DNA from 3 places in the Brucella pituitosa genome. Region 3 is predicted to be linked to each of the others. Evidence: riboswitches for the same ligand, from Rfam matches in the RefSeq annotation. Region 3 holds a riboswitch; each other region holds the start of a gene.

Region 1 (6,976 bases), on a different replicon from region 3:
TCGACCATATGCTTTCGCAGATTATATTCGTGCTCACCGCCGCGGTCGCAGTGCTTTTGCTGCTGCTCGATTTTCGCGGACGCTTCAGGAAGTTATGACGTCAAACAGAACCTTGCGGGCAGCGTTGGCATCTTCTGTCTCCATCGCAGCCCGAAGAGTATCAAGGCTTTTAGGGACGTCCACAGCAACCTTCTGACCCTTTGGTGCACGCATAATTTTGGGGTGGCGCGTCGTCTGAGCTTGAGAAGGATCGTAGAAAAGCTCTTCATACATCTTCTCGCCTTCGCGAATACCCGTCACCTCAATGGCAATGTCTCCATCAGGATTCTCTGCGTTGCGTACAGTCAATCCAGCAAGCAGGATCATGTTCTCGGCCAAATCTCGAACTTTGACTGGATCGCCCATCTCAAGAAGCACGGTATCACCGGATTTGGCAATCGCGCCGGACTGCACGATGAGCTCGGCCGCTTCCTTGATCGACATGAAATAACGCGTCATGTCTTCGTGCGTGAGCGTGACGGGTCCACCATTGGCGATCTGTTCGCGGAAAAGCGGAACCACTGAACCGTTAGAGCCCAGAACATTGCCGAAGCGGACGGAATAGAACGATTTATGATGACCCGCCTTTTCGGCGAGTGTCCCGTAGTAATAAACGACAAGTTCGGCCCAACGCTTTGTTGCGCCCATAACATTTGTTGGCCTCACGGCCTTGTCGGATGAAATCAGCACCATCCGTTCGACATCGGTCGCAAAAGCTGCGGCAGCCACGTTCAGCGTGCCGAACACGTTGTTATAGATACCGACAAGCGGGTTCTTTTCGACAAGCGGCACATGCTTATAAGCTGCGCAATGATAAACCGTGTCAACGGTGTGGGCGCGGATAGCTTTTTCAACACATTGCCGATGAGCCACCGTGCCAAGCACCGGAATGACATCGCATTGCGCAATCTGCCGTAACTGTCGCTCGATCTGATAAAGCGCGAATTCGCTCGATTCAAAAAGCACGATGCAGCTTGGGTTCCACTGCGCAATCGTGCGGCAGAGCTGGCTGCCAATCGACCCGCCAGCGCCCGTAACCATAATGCGTCGCCCTTCAACAACTTCGCGGAGCAAATCGACATCTGGCGGCACAGGCGAACGCCCAAGCAAATCGTCAATCTCGACATTGCGCAGAGCACTGACAAGATATTTGCCAGCCGTCAGATCAGCAATAGGCGGCAGAATGCGGGTGCTAACCGGCAGACGCCCGAGCAGACGTGCAAGTTCCTGCCGCTGCTTCTGATCGATTTCCGGTTCGGATATGACAACCTGACGAACGCCAAAATTCTCGATCAAACGCGGGATCGCTGCAATGTCATAGACCCGGAGACCAATGATATCCATGCCGCCAAGCTGGCCAGTTGGATCAACGAAACCGACCACATGTGTATCACTGTGGCTGCGAAGTGCGGTTGCCAGCTGACGTCCTGGCTCACCAACACCAATGATGAGGGCTGTGCTCGAATAGGTCTTATTGGATTCAGCACTGCGCAGCAGCCATTTCGCACCAAAGCGGCTGGCAGAGATAAGCACCGTACTCAAAAGCCAGTAGAGAAGAGGAACCGAACGCGGCAAACCAGCACCGCCGTATGATTCCATAAGAAAGACCAGCGCCACCCAGAATAGGGCTGCAATAGCGGTCGCCTGAAAGATTGGCCAGATGGCTCGCTCGGCCAGATAGCGAATAATTGCCCGATAAAGACCAAAACGAATAAAGACGGGGATTGCGAGAGCCGGAGCGATGGCGATCAGGAAAATCTGCGTCTGCGTCGGGACAAAAACAAAGCCAAGCCGCATGACAAAGGCGAGATAGGCGCTGAGCAGCAACAACAGGCAGTCGCTCAGCAGCAGTATGATCTGCTTACCAATACGCGGTAACAAAGCCAGCCTCTGCCAGGGATATCTGAAACTCATACGAACATATCCTGCCCCCTCAAGGCGAAAATGCGAATAATCGCCGTTGAGGATTCGGCTAAACCCAACTCTTTTTTAATCAGTGAAATCAGATATCTAGCTCAGATATCCGACCATATAACCAGCCCAATAGTGGCACCGTTAGCACGAGTCCCCGCGCAGGGCCATATCAATTGATATTTCCCACGCTCACGAAGATTACGCGCTGATCCCTTAATTATCTGTTTTTATTCAATTTCTCTCACACAAGCCATCCGATCTTCGTTCTGAGCACTTAGTACTTTCGGCTAAGCAATAAGTGCGGGCATTTTCTAGACATAAACACATAAACATTTCTTTATATAATATTGACAAGCAGTGAAGCTTCCGGCAGACTGAGCGGCGTTATGGTTCTTTCGTCAGACTTCAGATGAAAGCTAAGAGGGAAACCGGTGCGTTGAAGACAAAACCGGTGCTGCCCCCGCAACTGTAAGCGGCGAGCCTTGATCCATCATGCCACTGGAACGAAACATTCCGGGAAGGCGGATCGAGGCGCTGACCCGCGAGCCAGGAGACCTGCCATGACAAAACAACGTCCACGGGCGGGGTGTCCCGGAGTGTTGCAGGTCTGGTTGCCAGAAGCAGCCTTTTCGCGCACGTCTGTGAACCCGCGCCCCCATCTATATCGGGGTATATATAGCCATGTCACAAACCACCGTCGCTACCGCCACCCTTGGTGTACCGCGCATCGGCCGTCATCGCGAACTGAAATTTGCACTCGAAGCTTTCTGGGCAGGTAAATCGTCTGAAGCAGAACTGCTCACTATTGCCAGCGCTTTGCGCGCGGCCAATTGGGCCGAACAGCGCGATCACGGCATCACGAAAATTCCATCAAACGACTTCTCTCTTTACGATCATGTGCTTGATACGGCTGTAATGGTCGGCGCCATCCCTGCCCGTTACGGCTGGTCAAGCGGCGACGTATCGCTCCAGACTTATTTCGCCATGGCGCGTGGCAGCGAAGGCAAAACAAGCAACAATTGCGGTTGTGGCAATCAAGAACATGGGCATGGTCATGGTGTGACTGCGCTTGAAATGACCAAGTGGTTCGACACCAATTATCACTATATGGTGCCAGAACTCACCGATGATCAGGAGTTCAGGCTTTCGTCCCGCAAGCCGGTCGAACACTTCCTCGAAGCCAAGGCACTGGGTATCCACACACGTCCAGTTATTCTTGGCCCGGTTACATTCCTGAAGCTGGCTAAATCCACCGCTGAAGGCTTCAATCCTGTAGCCTTGCTGCCAAAGCTGCTGCCTGTTTATGAAGAGTTGCTGCGTGAACTTGCAAATGCCGGTGCCGACTGGGTGCAGATTGACGAACCAGCGCTGGCTCTCGATCTCATCCCAAATGAACAAGCTGCATTTGAACTTGCTTACCAGCGTCTTGCCACTGCTTCCGACGCGAAAATCCTGCTTGCTACCTATTTCGGTGAGCTGGGCCACAATCTCGACACTGCATTGGCTTTGCCGGTCGCGGGTCTTCACGTCGATCTGGTACGCGGCGCAGATCAGCTTAACGACATTGTAGCGAAAGCACGCCCCGATCAGCATCTTTCTCTCGGTGTAATTGATGGCCGCAATATCTGGCGCGCCGATCTCAATGCCATCATCGACCGCATTCAGCCCATCGTTGAAAAGCGCGGGCTGGAACGCATCGAAATTGCCCCATCCTGCTCGCTCCTGCATGTACCGATTGATCTTGAACTGGAAACCGGGCTCGATGCAGAACTTAAAAACTGGCTCGCTTTTGCAGCACAAAAGATCGATGAGATTGCTATCCTCGGACGTGCGCTTTCGTCAGGCAAAAGCACGGTTCTTTCAGAACTGAAAGCCGCAAGTGAGGCCATTGCAGCCCGCCGCACATCGCCAAAGGTCCACAGTCCGGCTGTTGAACAGCGCGTTGCCGCTGTCACGGAAGCTCAAAAGAAGCGCAACAGCGTGTTCACCGAGCGACGCAAAATTCAAAGCGACAAGCTCGGCTTGCCCGCTTTCCCCACCACGACAATCGGATCTTTTCCGCAGACCCCTGAAGTGCGCAAAGCACGCGCAGCGGTCAACAAAGGTGAGATCACCGATGCGCAATATGAGAGCTTCATCCAGCGCGAAACTGAAGCCGCTATTCGCTGGCAGGAAGAAATCGGCCTCGATGTACTGGTGCATGGCGAGTTCGAGCGTAACGACATGGTTCAGTATTTTGGCGAGCAGCTCTCGGGCTTCTCTTTCACAAAATACGCCTGGGTGCAGAGTTATGGCTCGCGCTATGTCCGCCCTCCGATCATTTTCGGTGACGTTTCCCGTCCTGAGCCGATGACGGTTGCCTGGTGGAAATACGCGCAGTCACTGACGGATAAGCCTATGAAGGGCATGTTGACCGGGCCTGTGACGATCCTCAACTGGTCGTTTGTTCGTGATGACATTCCGCGCGCCGCAACCTGCCGACAGATCGCGCTCGCCATCCGTGACGAAGTGAGCGATCTGGAAGGTGCCGGTGCAATCATGATCCAGATCGACGAGGCCGCCTTGCGCGAAGGCTTGCCGCTGCGTCGCGCTGACTGGTCGACCTACCTCGATTGGGCTGTCGAAAGCTTCCGTCTGTGTTCAAGCGGTGTAGCCGACCAAACACAGATCCACACCCATATGTGCTATTCGGAGTTCAATGACATCATCGACGCCATTGCTCATATGGATGCCGACGTGATTTCGATTGAAACCTCACGCTCACGCATGGAGCTTCTCGATGCGTTCAAGTCGTTCAAATATCCGAATGATATCGGACCGGGCGTTTATGACATCCACTCACCACGCGTGCCGGAAGTCAGTGAAATGACTGACCTGCTGGCGCTTGCCCGCAAACAGCTTTCCGATGGACAGCTCTGGGTCAATCCCGATTGCGGTTTGAAAACCCGCAAATGGGACGAGGTGCGCCCTGCCCTCGTCAACATGGTGGCGGCAGCGAAAGCGCTACGCGCCGAACTCATTTAAACACAAAAGCCCATGCCGGATTGCTGGCACGGGCCAGAGCGGCTCCAATTGGGAACCGCTCTATCTTTTTCATAACGCATTATCCGACGCAAAAGGCTCACGCACTTTTGCTGGAAATTCTAGCCTCCATTCACCAACGCCAGAATGAGCTGCTCGACATTGCCGCCGGACCCCATTTCAACACGGTCGAAATCACGGCCTTGCTGGCGCTGAACCTCGACCAGCGCAGTAATGCGATTGATCAGTTCCCGGCGCATTTTCTGGCACTTTGGATCATTCGGGATCGAAAGCCCAACCGTTGTGCGGACGATTTCACGCGTCATGTCCTTGGCGGTGTCGCCATGAACAAGCTCGTGCTTGTAGATGCCATCATAGAAGCGTTCCCAGTTCTCTCTCACCGGAGAGGACAGCTTCTGTGAAGGCTTGGGCAGCGTATAGGTGATTTTCAGCTTGGGCTTGGCCGAAACAATTGTGCAGCCATTGTTGGAATTGTCGAACTTGCGGTCCCAGGTCAACACAAAGGTCGTGTGCGCGATCACGCGGGATTTGCCGGCTTTAGGGCCGCGCTCGCCGATGGATTCATAAAGCTCAGCGCCGGTGCGGCCAGTAATTGCATAGGGTTTTATAACTTCGACGGCTTTCCAGTCATCTTCCGCATGTGCCTGACCAGACAATAAAACTCCAAACACAACCCACAAGACCGATATACGCACGACGACTCCAACCCAAAAAATAGCGCGACCCAAAAACAGCAAGGCGTCAACGCTACAATATCATTGCTGCAGACAGAAGCGCTTTCACCACCGCTTACAGTTTGAAACGGAAATCGGAATGAAATTTCCTGATACCCGCTTTTCAGTAAGATTGACTATATCTTCATAGTTTCGTAGATACGAAGACATGAATAAGCCTAACCCAATCGACCCCGGCGTAAAAACCCATCTTGCGGCCGACGAGGCAAGTGAATTCCTCAAGGCAATCGCCAACAATCACCGGCTCATGATCCTCTGCCGGTTGCATGGTGGTGAGAAGTCAGTGGGGCAGCTTGCCGAACTGATCGGCTTGCGTGCCTCCACGGTCTCGCAGCATCTGGCTTTGCTGCGACGTGATGGCATCATTGCCGGGCGTCGCGACGGGCAAACGATCTGGTATCGCGTTGAAAGCGATATAGCGCGGCAGGTGATGGCGGTGATTTGCACACATTTCCAGGTGCCAGCTGAATAGGCCCGGCACGATTATCAAGGCAACTTTGAAGAAGTGCAGACATGACCGACCAGACAATCGCCAGACGCAATATACTCGTGCTGACTGCGGCACAGGCTCTGGGTGCAGCAAGCCCACCGATCATCATTTCGCTGGGTGGATTGGTCGGGCAGCAGCTTTCTTCTGATCCGGCACTGGTCACACTTCCTGTCAGCCTGTTCAATCTTGGTCTGGCGCTGGGAACTCTGCCCGCGGCGTTTATCATGCGATCCTTCGGACGTCGCAATGGCTATCTGCTCGGCGCTGGCTTTGGCATGACGGCCGGTCTGGTCGCCGCTTTCGGCATCTTCTCGGCGTCCTTTATCATTTTCTGCTTCGGCACTTTCATCGCGGGCTTTTATGCCGCTTATGTGCAGAGCTATCGCTTTGCTGCAACTGATGCCGCAACAGGACCGCTCAGGGCCCGCGCCATTTCCTGGGTTATGGTCGGCGGTCTGATCGCAGCCATCATCGGCCCGCAACTTGTCATCTGGACGCGGGATGCACTGCCCAACACGCCCTATGCTGGCAGCTTTCTGAGTCAGGCCGCTCTCGCGCTGATGGCAATACCTGTCTTGATGCTTTTGCGCTCACCCAAAGCCGCAAAATCTGCCAATAGCGGAAGCAACGGACGCCCGCTCAAGGAGATCTTGCTAAGCCCGCGTTACATGCTGGCGGTGGCTTCTGGTGTCGTCTCCTATGGCCTGATGACCTTCGTGATGACCGCAGCGCCGATTGCCATGGTTGGCCACGGTCA
Region 2 (6,976 bases), on a different replicon from region 3:
GGATCGACGTGGTTGAACCGCCATACATACCACCGTAGTAAATACCGGCAAACATGATGAGCGATCCGGCAGGATCAAGTTTATAAGTGACAGGTAGAAGCAATGCCACAGTCAGCGCCGGGCCGATGCCCGGCAGTACGCCAACAGCCGTACCAAGTGTGACGCCAATCAGCGCATAAATAAGGTTTGCCGGTTCAAGCGCCACCAGAAGTCCGTTGGCGAGAAGAGTGACAGTATCCATTGTTGTCTCGCTCTAAACCAGATGCTCAAGCCAGCCTGATGGCAGCGAAAGCTGCAGGCCGCGCGCAAAAATGAACCAGATGACGAATGCAAAGACGATGCCGACAGGCACGCTGATCCAGAACTTGCGATAACCAAATCCGCGCGCCGTTGCCGCAAAGAGTAGCCCCGTTGCGATGGAAAATCCCAAAGTTTTCATCGTCAGCATCTGAATAACCAAGCCACCGACGATCCAGGCCATAGGCGCGATTTCCTGATGTTCGCGCTCTGGAAAGTCGCCTTTAATAGCACTGATCACCGTCCATATAGACAGGATGAACAACCCGGCGGCAATGATATAGGGCACAGTTTTTGGCCCAACTGGCGAATAGGAAAGAACGTTGTTGCCATAGGCGGTTGACCAGGCAATCGCGATAGCGACCGCTCCCAGAATGAAGGCGATCACAAGAGCTGCATAATCCGGCGCCGTTCCAGTGGAACGGCGCTCTGCCTGCTGTTCAGATCCTGTCATTTGACGAGGCCGATTTCCTTGAGGATGGTTTCAGTGGACGCCACGTCTTTGGCGAGCTGTTCCTTGAACGCATCGCCTGCCAGATAGGTGTCGGCCCAGCCTTTATCCTTAAGTGCCTTCTGCCAGGATTCCGATTTCACCATCTTCTCAACATCGGCATTGATGACGGCTACTTGTTCCGCAGTAATATCGGGCGCAGCGCCAATCATACGCCAGTTCTGGATTGAAACATCAACGCCGCTTTCCTTGAACGTCGGAGCATCGATGCCTTCAATGCGTTCGTCACTGGAGATGCCGATGATGCGCAGCGTGCCAGCCTTGATCTGCGGATCAAATTCACCGTAGCCGGAAATACCCACAGTCACCTGATTGCCAAGAATTGCTGCAAGTGCCTCACCGCCACCGGAAAAGGCGATGTAATTGACTTTGGTCGGGTCAACGCCAACGGCTTTGGCGAAAAGGCCGGCCGTAATGTGGTCCGTGCCGCCAGCAGAACCGCCGCCCCACGAGACAGAACCTGGGTCGGCTTTCAGTTTGGTGACGAGATCACCAAGATTTTGAATGTCGGATGATGCTGGAACGACGATAGCTTCATATTCGCCGGTGAGGCGAGCAATTGGCGTGATCGCGTCAAGATTTACCGGCGAATTGTTGGTCAGGATCGCGCCGACCATAACATAGCCGCCAACGATGAGCTGGCTCGGATCGCCTTTATTCTGATTGACGAACTGCGCGAGGCCAATGGTGCCACCTGCGCCCGGAACGTTGATAACCTGAACGCTGCCGGAAATCTTTTCATCCTGAAGCACGCTCTGCATGGTGCGTGCTGTCTGATCCCAGCCACCACCCGGTGCTGCTGGTGCCAGTACTTTATAATCTTCAGCCGAAGCCGCGCCTGTCATTGCAAGCGCTGCCACAGACGAAATGGCCAGAATCCATTTACGCATAAATCCTCCCTGAATGCACTTTGCGTGCAATTTTCTGCTGTCTTTTGACAGCCCTCCTCAAAACCCTCTGCTTCCCAGTCAGAGACTCCTGATCTGGAGACTACAGCAGAGAATTGCAATATACCAGCAAGCAATGCCGCTCGTTTTACTTGCAAGATCGTATTAGCAAAAAGTCTTATGTGGCGCTTTTATATAGCCGAATAAGCGTCCGGCTTCGCTTGACGTGTCCAAAGGTGCGATGTAATAAAGTTACGACGGTTCCCCCGACCGAGAGTGAAGGGGATTAATAGGGAACACGGTGAGGACGACCCAAAAGGGGCCGAAACCGTGGCTGCCCCCGCAACTGTAAGCGGATTGCCGTTCATCCTTGTGATGCCTCAAAAGCGTCATGTCACTGGGCTTGTTACAAACAGCTCGGGAAGGCAGATGAACAGCGAATATCTGCGAGCCAGGAGACCTGCCGTCTAACGTAGTCCATTGTCACGGGCGGGGATGCCCGGAGCAGGAGTTGGTTATGACAGCTTTAAACGTCGCAAGACGTCGTCTCCCATTGTCATTCATATCCCCGGATATGTCCGTTCTCTTTAAGCGCCGGATCGCTTCCGCCGTTTGATGCGGCTTTTTCTCATATCATTTCGGGGATTTAGATGAAAATTTCAGGCCAAGTGCCATTTAGCGCACTTCTGGGCGCAGTCGCTCTTTTCGCAACCGGTTTCGCGGCGCAGGCAGCAGAAACCCAATATCCGCTGACGCTGAAAAACTGCGGTCGCGATGTAACCTTCAAACACGCGCCGGAGCGGGCAGTCGCCGTTGGTCAGAGCAGCACGGAGATCCTCTACAGCCTTGGCCTCGGCGACAAGGTTGTGGGTACGGCTGTTTGGTTCGGCCCGGTCCTCAAAGGCTTTGAGGAGGTGAATGCCAAGGTAAAGCGCCTGGCTGATAACGATCCGAGTTTTGAAAGCGTACTTACGCAAAAGCCAGACATTGTTACGGCGGATTTCCAGTGGCATGTCGGGCCGATGGGCATTGTGGCCAAACCGGAACAATTCGAAGAATTGGGTATTCCTGCCTACACATCGCCTTCCGATTGCGTCGGCAAAGATAATTCTGGTGGCGGCGATGGTGTTCGCACAGCGCCATTCACGATGAATATCGTCTATCAGGAAATCGGCGAACTGGCTCAGATATTCAATGTACAGGATCGCGGTGAAAAGCTGATCGCAGAGCTCAAGGCACGTGAAGATGCAGCCCGCAAAAAGATCGGTTCCGCAGATGGAAAGCTTTCGGCTGTTGCCTGGTTCTCCAGCACACAGGTTGATGCTGATCCTTATGTTGCTGGTAAGTTCGGCGCTCCTGCCTACATCCTTTCTGCGCTCGGCATCAGGAATGTGATTGAGAGTGAAGAAGAATGGCCAGCGGTGGGTTGGGAAACAATCGCCAAGGCGGGCCCATCGATGATCGTTGCAGCGAAGCTTGATCGTCGTCGTTATCCTGCCGATGACATTGCGGTCAAACATCAGTTTCTCAAGACCGATCCTGTGACGAAATTAATGCCTGCTGTTGAAGGTGGATATGTTTTCGATATCGATGCACAGTCGATGAGCACGTCGTTGCGAGTGATCGAGGGCATTGAAACGCTGGCTGCCGATATTGCCGGTTCGGATCTGAATAAGTGATGTCAAAGGCAGCCATAGCAGGCATTTCACTGAAAACCACGATGAGTTCCCGGGTGCTTTTGGGAGTACTTGCGCTCGTCCTGCTCTTCGTTGCTTTGTGGCTGGGTGCTGCCATTGGTGAAACTGCCATACCTCTGGACGTGGTGGCGAAGACCATCGCCAACCGCGTCTGGAATGCCGGCTATCCTATCGCGCCGATTGATGAAGGCATCGTTTGGAGCTATCGGCTGAGCCGGGCTGTTGTCGCAGCTTGCTGCGGTGCGGCGCTGGCCTTGTCGGGCGTGGTTCTGCAATCGCTTCTCCGCAATTCGCTGGCCGATCCCTATATTCTGGGTATTTCTGCCGGGGCTTCTACCGGGGCAGTGAGCGTTGCTATTCTCGGAATTGGTGCAGGTGTGCTCTCGCTGTCAGTGGGAGCGTTTATCGGTGCGATTGTGGCTTTTGTTCTCGTTTCCCTGCTCGCATTGCGGGCAGGGCGCGGTAACAGTGCGATCATTCTGGCCGGCATTGCTGGTTCGCAGCTTTTTAACGCGTTGACATCTCTCATTGTCACGAAGGCAGCAAATGCCGAACAGGCGCGCGGGATTATGTTCTGGTTGTTGGGCAATCTTTCAGGTGTCCGCTGGCCGGACGTTGCGCTCGCCTTGCCCGCCTGTGTGGTGGGGCTTCTTATCTGTCTTTGGCATGCCCGTGCGTTAGATGCTTTCACTTTCGGTTCGGAATCTGCTGCATCGCTTGGTATTCCGGTGCGGCGCGTTTATGCCGTTTTGATTGGTGTGAGCGCCATGATGACGGCCGTGATGGTGTCGATTGTCGGTTCCATCGGCTTCATTGGTCTGGTTATTCCTCATGCTGCGCGCATGCTGGTCGGTGTACGTCACGGCAGGTTGTTGCCTGCGGCGGCGCTCATCGGTGCAATCTTTATGATCCTGGCCGATATTGTGTCTCGCATTATTATTCCCGGTCAGGTTTTGCCTATCGGAGTCATTACGGCATTGGTCGGTGCCCCGGCATTTGCGCTGCTGCTTGGACAGAGAAGGGCACAATCATGATGCTCTCTACAAACAACGTCAGTTGGTCAGCAGGAGGCGTTGATATCCTGCGTAGCGTTTCGCTCGATGTGAAAGAGGGAGAATTCCTCGGTATCATCGGGCCAAATGGCTCAGGCAAAACAAGTTTTCTGTCTCTGCTTTCAGGTGTACGACGCAGTCGTTCGGGAGAAGTAAAACTTTGCGGTAAGCCGATCCAAAAATTTAATCGGCGCGAGATTGCGCGCAAACTGGCACTTGTTGAACAACAGGCGGGCACAACAGAGCGCATCACCGCAAGGCAGGCGGTGGAGTTGGGGCGCACGCCATATCTTGGCGCTCTGTCTCCCTGGTCAGAGCAGGACGATGCCGTTGTCGATCGGGCGCTGGCCAATGTTGATATGGCACATCTGGCAGGTCGTTATTGGCACACGCTCTCAGGCGGGGAGCGCCAACGTGTGCATATTGCCCGTGCTTTAGCACAGGACCCGCAGATACTGCTTCTGGATGAGCCGACAAATCATCTCGATATCGGTCATCAAATCGGATTGCTCGATCTTGTCAGGCGTCAGAAATTGACCGTCGTCGCCGCACTGCATGACCTGAACCATGCGGCCATGTTCTGCGATCGTATCGCAATCATGAACAAAGGACAGATTGTAGAATTAGGGACACCGCGCGAGGTTTTACGAGCCGAATGTATTCGCAGTGTTTTCGGTGTTGAGGTGGATGTCGAATATCACGGTGTGCATGGATGTCATATTCGTTACCGTGTACCAGGTTATGCGGCTCTGGAGCTGAAGCAATCAGCATAACGACCAGGAAATCATTTATTCGGTTTTGTTAATATTCATTGAATATGATCGAAATAAATATGAATTTATAAGGCAAATGCTAATATATGGAATGGTTGTTTTCTACTAAGTTTGTGAAAAATTTCACTTTTTGCTTAAGTTTATCACGGCGATGTGAGTGTTTTTGTTGACAAACTGTTTCCATTTGATTGACGGTTTGTTTATATGGCCGCATGTCGCATTTGGAAAGGCGCTCTCTCGATTGTTGAAGGTTGAGGTCGCATTGCCGGAGTGATCGATGCAATCATATTGCGGATGTGTCGTTATTTCGGGTTCCGGATGTGTGAACCTAAATCGGTTTCCATGGGTGATTTTGTGGAGCGGTGGTGGTTCGGATTTGAACAAGGTATAGATATTGGCATGCCTGTCCTGCAGGGCAGAACCAAAAACGGGCATGTGGCTAATTTAATTTTTCAAATGAATTAGTGTAAGCATTATTCAGCGGCGACCATCTTTTTCGGGTGGTCGCCGTACTTTATTCAAGGGTGCTGTGCACCCGTGACGGTCAAATAGACCGCATAGAGTGATCTCGTTGCCGCAATGAAAAGACGGTTGCGGCGAGGGCCACCAAAGGTCACATTTGCCACCGTTTGCGGTGTCTTAATCTTGCCGAGAAGTTCACCCTGCGGTGAGAAACAATGTACGCCATCGCCAGCACTGGTCCACAAATTACCTTCGGTATCAAAACGGAATCCGTCCGGCAGGCCATTATCGATGGTGCAGAAAATCTTACCGCCGCTTACGCGCTTGCCGTCGTCTGTGACATCAAAGACCCGGATATGACGTGGCGCTTGTTCGTCGTGGCTATAAGCGCTGTCGGCAACAAAGAGCTTGGTTTCATCCGGTGAAAAGGCGAGGCCGTTTGGCTGCACAAAGTCCGTGACAACCGCTGTAAGTTCACCACTTCTCGGTTCAAGTCGATAGACATTGCGGGTTGGTTGTTCAGGGTCGGCCTTGTAGCCTTCATAATCCGCAATGATGCCGTAGGTTGGATCAGTGAACCAGATGGTGCCATCGGAGCGCACAATGACATCATTCGGCGCGTTGAGTTTTTTGCCCTGATAGCTGTCCGCAAGCACTGTGATACTGCCGTCGAGTTCCGTGCGAGTGACCCGGCGTCCGCCGTGTTCACAGGAAACAAGTCGTCCTTCGCGGTCACGCGTATTGCCATTGGCAAAATTTGAAGGCTGCCGAAAGACAGAAACGCCGCCTTCCGGCACCCAGCGCAAAATACGCTGGTTTGGAATGTCACTCCAAAGCAGGCAGTTCAGATCGCCAAACCAGACCGGGCCTTCGGCCCAGCGACAGTCACTGTAAAGTTCATCGAGACCGGCGCTCGATACAATCATCTGCTTGAAGCGTTCGTCGTGAATTTCGTAAATCGAATGATTTTGAGACAAGGAAATTACTCCGGGGATACTGTTTAACGCTCGGATCTGCGACTGCTGGCGAGGAAAATCACAGCAATGATGGTGAGCCCCGTCAGGACCAGACGAACACCGGCACCGAAGCCATAGGTGTTGAGCATTGAGACTATGAGGAACATGAAGAGTGCGGCACCCCAAATACCGGGGATGTTGGAATCGCCACCTGCTACGGCCGTGCCACCAATGATGACGACTGCAATCGACATCAGCAGATATTCAGCGCCCATATTGAGTGCTGCGCCACCAGAAAAACAGGCAAGCAGGAAGCCGCAGAGCGAAGCCAGAACTGCGCA
Region 3 (6,976 bases):
TCAGAGCCCGTGCTCTTTCGCCACCTGAAAGTTCGTTGGCGGGACGCGAGGCAAGCTCAGCCACGCCCATACGTTGCATTGCAGTCTCAACGACGGTTTCATCGTCACCATCAAGCCCGGCAAAAACAGGTTTTAGTGCCGAACGCCCAAGTGACACCAGCATTCTGACCGTAACTGGCCATGCAACATCACGCTCCTGTGGCAGATAAGCGATGACTTTGGCACGATCTGCTACACACATTCTTCTGAAGTCCGAGCCATCAAGCAGAATGTTGCCCGTTGAAGCCGTTAGGTTCAGAAGCGCGCGCAACAGCGTGGTCTTTCCTGCACCATTGGGGCCGATCAGTCCGATAAACTCGCCCTCATCGGCCTCAAAACCAACAGTTTCGAGCACGGCTTTGCGCCCCAGCGACACATCAAGATTGTGGACTGAAAGAGTGCTCATACCAGCCGCCTCCGATATTTGAAGACCAGCCACAGGAAGAACGGAGCGCCGATGATTGCCGTCAGCACACCGAGTTTTAATTCGCGCCCCGGCATGATGACCCGGACTAATACATCAGCCGCGAGCAGCAATGCAGCACCGCCAAAGGCGCTGGCGACAAGCAGGTGCGATGGTCGTGCGCCGACCAGCGGACGCAGAATATGTGGCACCACCAGTCCTACGAAACCGATTGCCCCCGCCACGGCAGTCGATGCCCCGACACTGGCCGCAGTACCAAGAACCGCCAGAATCTGAACGCGGGAAAGATCGACGCCCATGCTGGCCGCAGCATCTGATCCCAATGTAAGGCTGTCCAGCGCACGGCCCAGCGAAAACAGCATCACCCAGCCAATCATGATGAAGGGGGCAGCAAGCCAAACATGGGTCATGGAACGGTCGGCCAGTGAGCCGAGCATCCAGAACACGATTTCCATGGCAGCAAATGGATTGGGTGAAAGATTGAGTGCCAAAGCTGTCATCGCACCCGCAAGACTGGTTACGGCAACCCCCGCCAGAATGACGGCCAGTGTTCCCGCATAGCGCCCCGCAAGCACCTTCACCAGAAAGACAGATACAAACGCCCCGACCAGCGCCAGCAATGGCAAGGCCAACGGGAAAACCTGCGACAGCCCGGTATAAATCGCAATCACCGCACCAAGCGACGCAGAAGAGCTCACACCGAGCAGCCCCGGTTCCGCCAGCGGATTGCGCAAATAACCCTGAAGAGCAGCGCCTGACAGGCCGAGCGAAGCGCCAATCAGAAGAGCGAGCAGTGCGCGCGGCAGCCGGATTTCACGCATGACCAACACGATCGCGTCGCCCTGTCCGGTCAGCAGTGCCCGGATACTGTCACCAATGCTAATCGATGCCGGGCCAACCAGCAGCGAAAGTGCAAACAGCACAAGCACCAACAGGCCAAGTGCAAAAAGCAGAAGATAGAAGCGGCTAGTTTCAGTCACGCGCAGCCTCCGCAAGTCTCGCCACTGCCTCAACGCTGAACGGCCCACCACATACGGTCAGATTATCGTTGAGCGCCACATTTCGCGTGTGCCCTTCGAGCGCGCGCAATGCCGGATGTTCGAAATTCTCGAAAGCCAGTGCTGGCGGTCGACCGCGCGATCCGCGCACCAGAATATCCGGTTTTTCCATTATCAGCATTTCCAGCGGCAGCATGGCCGAGCCGCGAACACCGGCTTTGTCGGCAATATTATCAAGCCCGGCCAGACGGATCGCTTCATCGATCAGCGTACCGCGCCCTGACGTGTAGCTGTTCGCGTAATAAAGCGCGACGGTGCGCTTATGATCGGGCCGTTTGATTACTGAGAGTGCAGCGTCCATCGCAGCAATTTGTTGATCTGCTTCTTCGTTGCGCCCCAACAATTCACCCATGCGCTTCATATGCACCTTGATATCCTCAAAGGAACGCGCAGGCGCAAACTCCTCAACACGCACACCGAGATCACGAAGCAGTCCGACGGTAGCCCGCGCAGAGAACGTGCCTGCCAGTACCAGATCAGGCTTCATGAGAAAGACTTCCTCTGCCTGTCCATGATTGACGGGAAGCTGTCTGGCCTTCTCAGTCATGACCGACAAAAGCGGATCACGCGAAAGATACGACACCGACTGTAGTTGCGTGGCATCTGCCAGCAACATTGCCAGCTGATCTGTGCAGACATTGATCGACACCACACGCTTGGGCAATCCATCCGCGTGAGCGGAATGAAACGCAGCCAGAAACAGGCCTGCCAAAAGACTAAGCCTGATTTTCCGTGATGCGGGCTGCGTTTTCATGTTCTGCATCTCGTTAGAAATTCCGCGTCAGCCCGATATTGAAGCTGCGCCCCGGCGCATTATAGCCAGACGTCGTCTGGTAATCCTTGTCGAAAATATTCTCCACCGAAAGCTTCAACTGCGACTGAGTGTCGATGTCATAAAGTGCGATGAAATCAGCCGTCACATAAGGATCGAGCTTGGTCGTGTTCGCAGCGCTCGTGTAGCGCGAGCCGCCGTAACGCATCCTTGCCGTTAAATCGAGTTTTTCAACCGGCTTGAAGTTCACCTCTGCCATCGCTTTCACCCGTTCACGATAGGCCAGATCATTATCGGTATCCTCGTCTATCGGACGTTTCAGATCTATGGAGCCTTTGACGCCCCAACTGTCGTTAAAGCGATGTGCAAGTGTCGCCTCAAAACCCGTAACCTGCGCACGCGCAATATTATAAGGCAGATAGGAAGGTGCTGTGCTCAAGATCGCATCGCGCAGCCATGTTTGATAAAAAGCCATATCAAGGCTTGTGTTGGCGCTGGCCTGCCAGTTGAAGCCAATCTCGTAGGAGCGTGATTTTTCCGGTTGCAAGTCGGCATTGGCAAAACCGGGATAATAAAGCTCATTGAAGGTAGGAGCACGGAAGCCCGTTCCAAACGACGAACGCAGCACAAGATCAGGCAGGATTTCGTAACTCGTACCGAAATTATACGTCACGACGTCACCGAATTGCTCATTGTAGTCATAGCGCACACCGCCATCAAAACGCAGCGCATCATATTCAAGCGAATATTGGCCAAACACAGCAGCGAGATTGCGACTCGTCTCAGCATAAGCAGTCGTTGCATCCACCTCTTCGCGATAAGCCTCAACGCCGCCCGTCACGACATGCGAGACATTGCCGGTATCGAACTGCTTTTCCGTTGAAGCGAAGATGCCATAGCGCTTGGTTTCAAAGCGGTCCGAGCCACTGACGCCTTTGCGAAAATTCCTGCTATGATCAAGGCCAGAGCTGAACTCGATCGTCGACGACGAGTCTGATGTGTGATCGATCCGCGCACCAAGCTTGCCGCTGAATGCAGTTGTGTAAGCTTCGTTAGCAGAAGGGGCTTTCGCATCATATTGATTGCGCCCCCGGCTTAAAAGGCCGTCCGTATAAATCTTGCCCCAGTCAAAATCCTTCGACAGCGCGAAGTTGAACGATCCCTGCAGGAAACCATCGCGATCAGGCTCATAACCAAAAGCTTCAGGAGTTGTGAAATTATAACCCCGTGTGCCTGTCATCGCCGCACCAAACGCATAATCGATACCGTCTTTGCTGCGTCCCTGCAGCGAACCGGATGCATAACCGCCCCATGGATGCGTTACACCTGTTGTCACGCTCCCGCAGAAAGAGCGCTCGCCACAAACTCCGCCCTGCCTGGTGATGATGTTGATGACGCCACCCATGGCATCGGCACCATATTGCGAGGAATGCGCGCCTTTGGCGATTTCAATACGATCAATCGAGCTCAACGGAATATTGGAAAGCGCAGTCGCCCCGGTCGTCGCCGAAGCTGTTCGCACGCCATTCACCAGAACGACTGTCTGTTTCGATGACATTCCTCGAATATAGAGATTGGAAGATGATCCCTGCCCACCATTCGTGGTGATCGAAATGCCCGGATAATATTGCAGCAGCGACTGGAGATCCGGTGAGGCAGAACGCTCTATCTCGGCCTTATCAATCACCGTGACCGAAGACGTCGAACGCTGCAACGATGTTGCGCGGCGCAGCGACGTTACAACAATCGTGTCGAGCACGACGCCATCCTGCGCGTTTAAGTTTGTCTGTGCGATTGCATCCAACGGCACCGCCACAAGAACGGTCGATGCAAGATATGCCGATAGTCGGAGAATATGCATTTATTTCTACTTCCTGCGCGCAAGCTTTGCTTCACCGCAGGTGTCAGAAATCAGGGCGCAAGCGCCCTGTCTTTGTCCCACGGCAACATTTCACAATGTCACCGCTACGGACGGCCGCGACTGAACACCCCTCGTGTCAGCCATGGGTGACTGGATACGGCAGGTCTCCTGACTTCCGGGTCTTCATCGGTCCTCCGCCTTCCCGAACACGAATGCTCAGTGGCTATGATCGTGAGATACGATCATGGGAGGATGACTCTCCGGTTACAGTTGCGGGGGCAGTCTCGGCATCAGCAATTTAATGCTTCACCGTGTTCCCTTTTCATCCACCCTCTCGGGCAGAACCGTTTCCTGAAGTGAGCGATAGCAAGGGGAAGGAAGATTATCAACTGCAACAATGTGCCCCATCTGAATCACATTCAGAGCGAAGTGATTCAGATGGTTGAATTGCAAAGGTTTTCCTATCTCAGGAAATCGCGGAAGCGACGCAGCGCAAAGAAGAAAAGAACGCTTCCGATTACAATCATGGCCAGTAATTGCGGCCACACGACGCTGAGTCCTGCCCCCCGGAACAACACCGATTGCGCGAGCATCACGAAATGTGTGTTGGGTGCTGCCAGCATGATGTTCTGGATAATTTCAGGCATACTCTCACGCGGCGTTGTACCGCCTGAGAGAACCTGAAGCGGCAGCAAAACCAGCATTAGCAGAAGGCCAAACTGCGGCATCGAACCGGCAATCGTTGCGAGAAAAATGCCAAGGCTGGTGGTTGCAAAAAGCTGCAATGCAGCTCCCGCCAGAAACAGTGTCAGTGAACCGTTGATCGGCACCGCCAGAACGCCCTGCACCACCACGATCAGCGAAAAGGCCGTAGCGACCAGAACCACCATACCCATAGACCAGACCTTGGAAATCATGATCTCAAGCGGCGTTACCGGCATCACCAAAAGGTGCTCGATGGTGCCATGCTCGCGCTCACGGATAAGGGCTGCACCCGTCAGAATAATTGAGAGCATCGTCACCGACGAGATGACATTGGTGATCGCGCCGAACCACCCCTTGTTCAGATCCTGATTGAACCTTGCACGCAAATTGAGGCCAACCGGCGTTTGCGTGTCCCCGCGATAGCGATTGAGAAACTCGGAAACTTCGCTCGAGACAATCGACTGCACATAACCACCACCCGTAAAGGCCTGGCTCATGCGTGTTGCATCAACATTCAGCTGGATTGTTGGCGAACGCCCGGCGAGAAGATCACGCTGGAAATTCGGCGGAATATCGAGTGCGAATGTATCCAGCCCCGCATCCATGCGCTTATCCATCTCATGAGACGAGATGAGTTTGGGCGGCACAAAATATGGCGGATAAAACGCGGTCGTAATCCGACCCGAAACCGGCGACTGATCCTCATCGACAATGGCTATAGCCGCATTGTTGAGGTTTTCAGGCATAGCCTTCGCCGCCGTGTAGATTGCGAGCGTAAAGGCATAGACAATGAGCAGCAGAAGCATCGGATCGCGCGCCAGTCCGCGCAGTTCCTTGATACCAAGCTGGAGTATATTGGAAATCCGCATCTCAGCCCGCCTGTTTCTTAAGGAGAACAATGCCGAGAACGGTAAGCACCGGGATTGCAATCAGCAGCGGCAGAAACGACCCCGCCAGATCGGTAAAATCGAGCGCCTTAGAGAAAGTCCCGCGCGAGATCGTCACGAAATAGGTTGTCGGATAAATTTTCCCGATAAAGGCACCCGCTCCCTGCAAGGATGAGACAGGATCAATAATGCCAGAATATTGCACAGCAGGAATGAGCGTCAGCAATGCTGTGCCGAAAATCGCTGCAATCTGGCTATTGATAAAGGTCGATATCACTAAGCCCATACCAGTCGTGATGATGACATAGAGCAGCGCTGCTGTGGCATAGGTCAGGAAGCTTCCGGTAAATGGCACGCGGAATATGAAAACCGCGAAGCCTGTCAACATCAGGAAATTGAGGAAGGCCAGCGCGATATAGGGCAGTTGTTTGCCCAGCAGAAACTCGAATTTCGTAACTGGCGTTACGTAGAAATTGATGATCGAGCCAAGTTCCTTCTCGCGCACCACGCTCAGCACAGCGAGCATCGCCGGGATCATCAAAAGCAAAAGCGGGATGACTGCTGGAACCATAGCCACAAGGCTCTGCACGTCCGGATTATACCGATAGCGGATTTCGAGATTGAAATTGCCGACGGTGGCAGCATCTCCATAAAGCTCACGCGCCTTCTGCGTCAGCCAATTGGCATGCATCCCCTGCACATAACCACGCACGGTTTCCGCTCGCGTCGGCATGGCGCCGTCGATCCAGGCAGCCACCTCAACAGGGCGACCATGCGCGACATTGCTGCCAAAATTCGGTGGAATTTCAATCGCAAGACTTATCTCACCCTCACGCATCCGTCGGTCGAGATCGTCATAGTCGGTAATTGGTGGCTTTTCGGTAAAATAGCGCGAACCGGCAAGCTGCTGGGTATAATCCCGGCTGATCGTGGTGTCATCGCGATCAAGAACCGCAAATGTCAGGTCTTCGACGTCAAGATTAATACCATAGCCGATGACGAACATAAGAATGACAGTACCAAGAATGGCTAATGTCGCACGGATCGGATCGCGCTTGAGCTCCAGCGCTTCGCGACGTGAAAAAGCCAGCATCCGTCGTGGGTTTGGCAACCAGCTCGATGAAGGCGTTATTCTCTTCTCCGGCTTCTTTTCCGGTATCGGATCGACCTTTTCCTGATTGCTTTTCTGTGGCGTGGTCTCACCTATCGCTTCTTCGAGATAGGCAATAA

The links. Region 3 has a riboswitch for cobalamin ahead of ACSME1_RS02535 (TonB-dependent receptor domain-containing protein). Riboswitches for the same ligand answer to the same signal wherever they lie in the genome.
Positions count from the first base shown of each region.
Region 1: linked by a shared signal. The riboswitch ahead of metE (5-methyltetrahydropteroyltriglutamate--homocysteine S-methyltransferase) and the one ahead of ACSME1_RS02535 (TonB-dependent receptor domain-containing protein) in region 3 are both predicted to bind cobalamin.
Region 2: linked by a shared signal. The riboswitch ahead of ACSME1_RS18305 (ABC transporter substrate-binding protein) and the one ahead of ACSME1_RS02535 (TonB-dependent receptor domain-containing protein) in region 3 are both predicted to bind cobalamin.

Region 1 covers NZ_OZ264093.1:392,085-399,060, forward strand. Annotated here, with positions in the region: gene ACSME1_RS13095 (glycoside hydrolase) at 1-98, shown strand, start outside; gene ACSME1_RS13100 (polysaccharide biosynthesis protein) at 85-1,953, opposite strand; cobalamin riboswitch at 2,324-2,530, shown strand; gene metE (5-methyltetrahydropteroyltriglutamate--homocysteine S-methyltransferase) at 2,635-4,977, shown strand; gene ACSME1_RS13110 (DUF922 domain-containing Zn-dependent protease) at 5,097-5,684, opposite strand; gene ACSME1_RS13115 (ArsR/SmtB family transcription factor) at 5,878-6,201, shown strand; gene ACSME1_RS13120 (MFS transporter) at 6,243-6,976, shown strand, end outside.
Region 2 covers NZ_OZ264093.1:1,513,806-1,520,781, reverse strand. Annotated here, with positions in the region: gene ACSME1_RS18320 (tripartite tricarboxylate transporter permease) at 1-241, opposite strand, end outside; gene ACSME1_RS18315 (tripartite tricarboxylate transporter TctB family protein) at 254-751, opposite strand; gene ACSME1_RS18310 (Bug family tripartite tricarboxylate transporter substrate binding protein) at 748-1,698, opposite strand; cobalamin riboswitch at 1,937-2,177, shown strand; gene ACSME1_RS18305 (ABC transporter substrate-binding protein) at 2,346-3,374, shown strand; gene ACSME1_RS18300 (FecCD family ABC transporter permease) at 3,416-4,426, shown strand; gene ACSME1_RS18295 (ABC transporter ATP-binding protein) at 4,423-5,217, shown strand; gene ACSME1_RS18290 (SMP-30/gluconolactonase/LRE family protein) at 5,736-6,605, opposite strand; gene ACSME1_RS18285 (ABC transporter permease) at 6,680-6,976, opposite strand, start outside.
Region 3 covers NZ_OZ264092.1:518,796-525,771, forward strand. Annotated here, with positions in the region: gene ACSME1_RS02520 (ABC transporter ATP-binding protein) at 1-445, opposite strand, end outside; gene ACSME1_RS02525 (FecCD family ABC transporter permease) at 442-1,443, opposite strand; gene ACSME1_RS02530 (ABC transporter substrate-binding protein) at 1,436-2,275, opposite strand; gene ACSME1_RS02535 (TonB-dependent receptor domain-containing protein) at 2,289-4,154, opposite strand; cobalamin riboswitch at 4,296-4,518, opposite strand; gene ACSME1_RS02540 (ABC transporter permease) at 4,616-5,728, opposite strand; gene rbbA (ribosome-associated ATPase/putative transporter RbbA) at 5,730-6,976, opposite strand, start outside.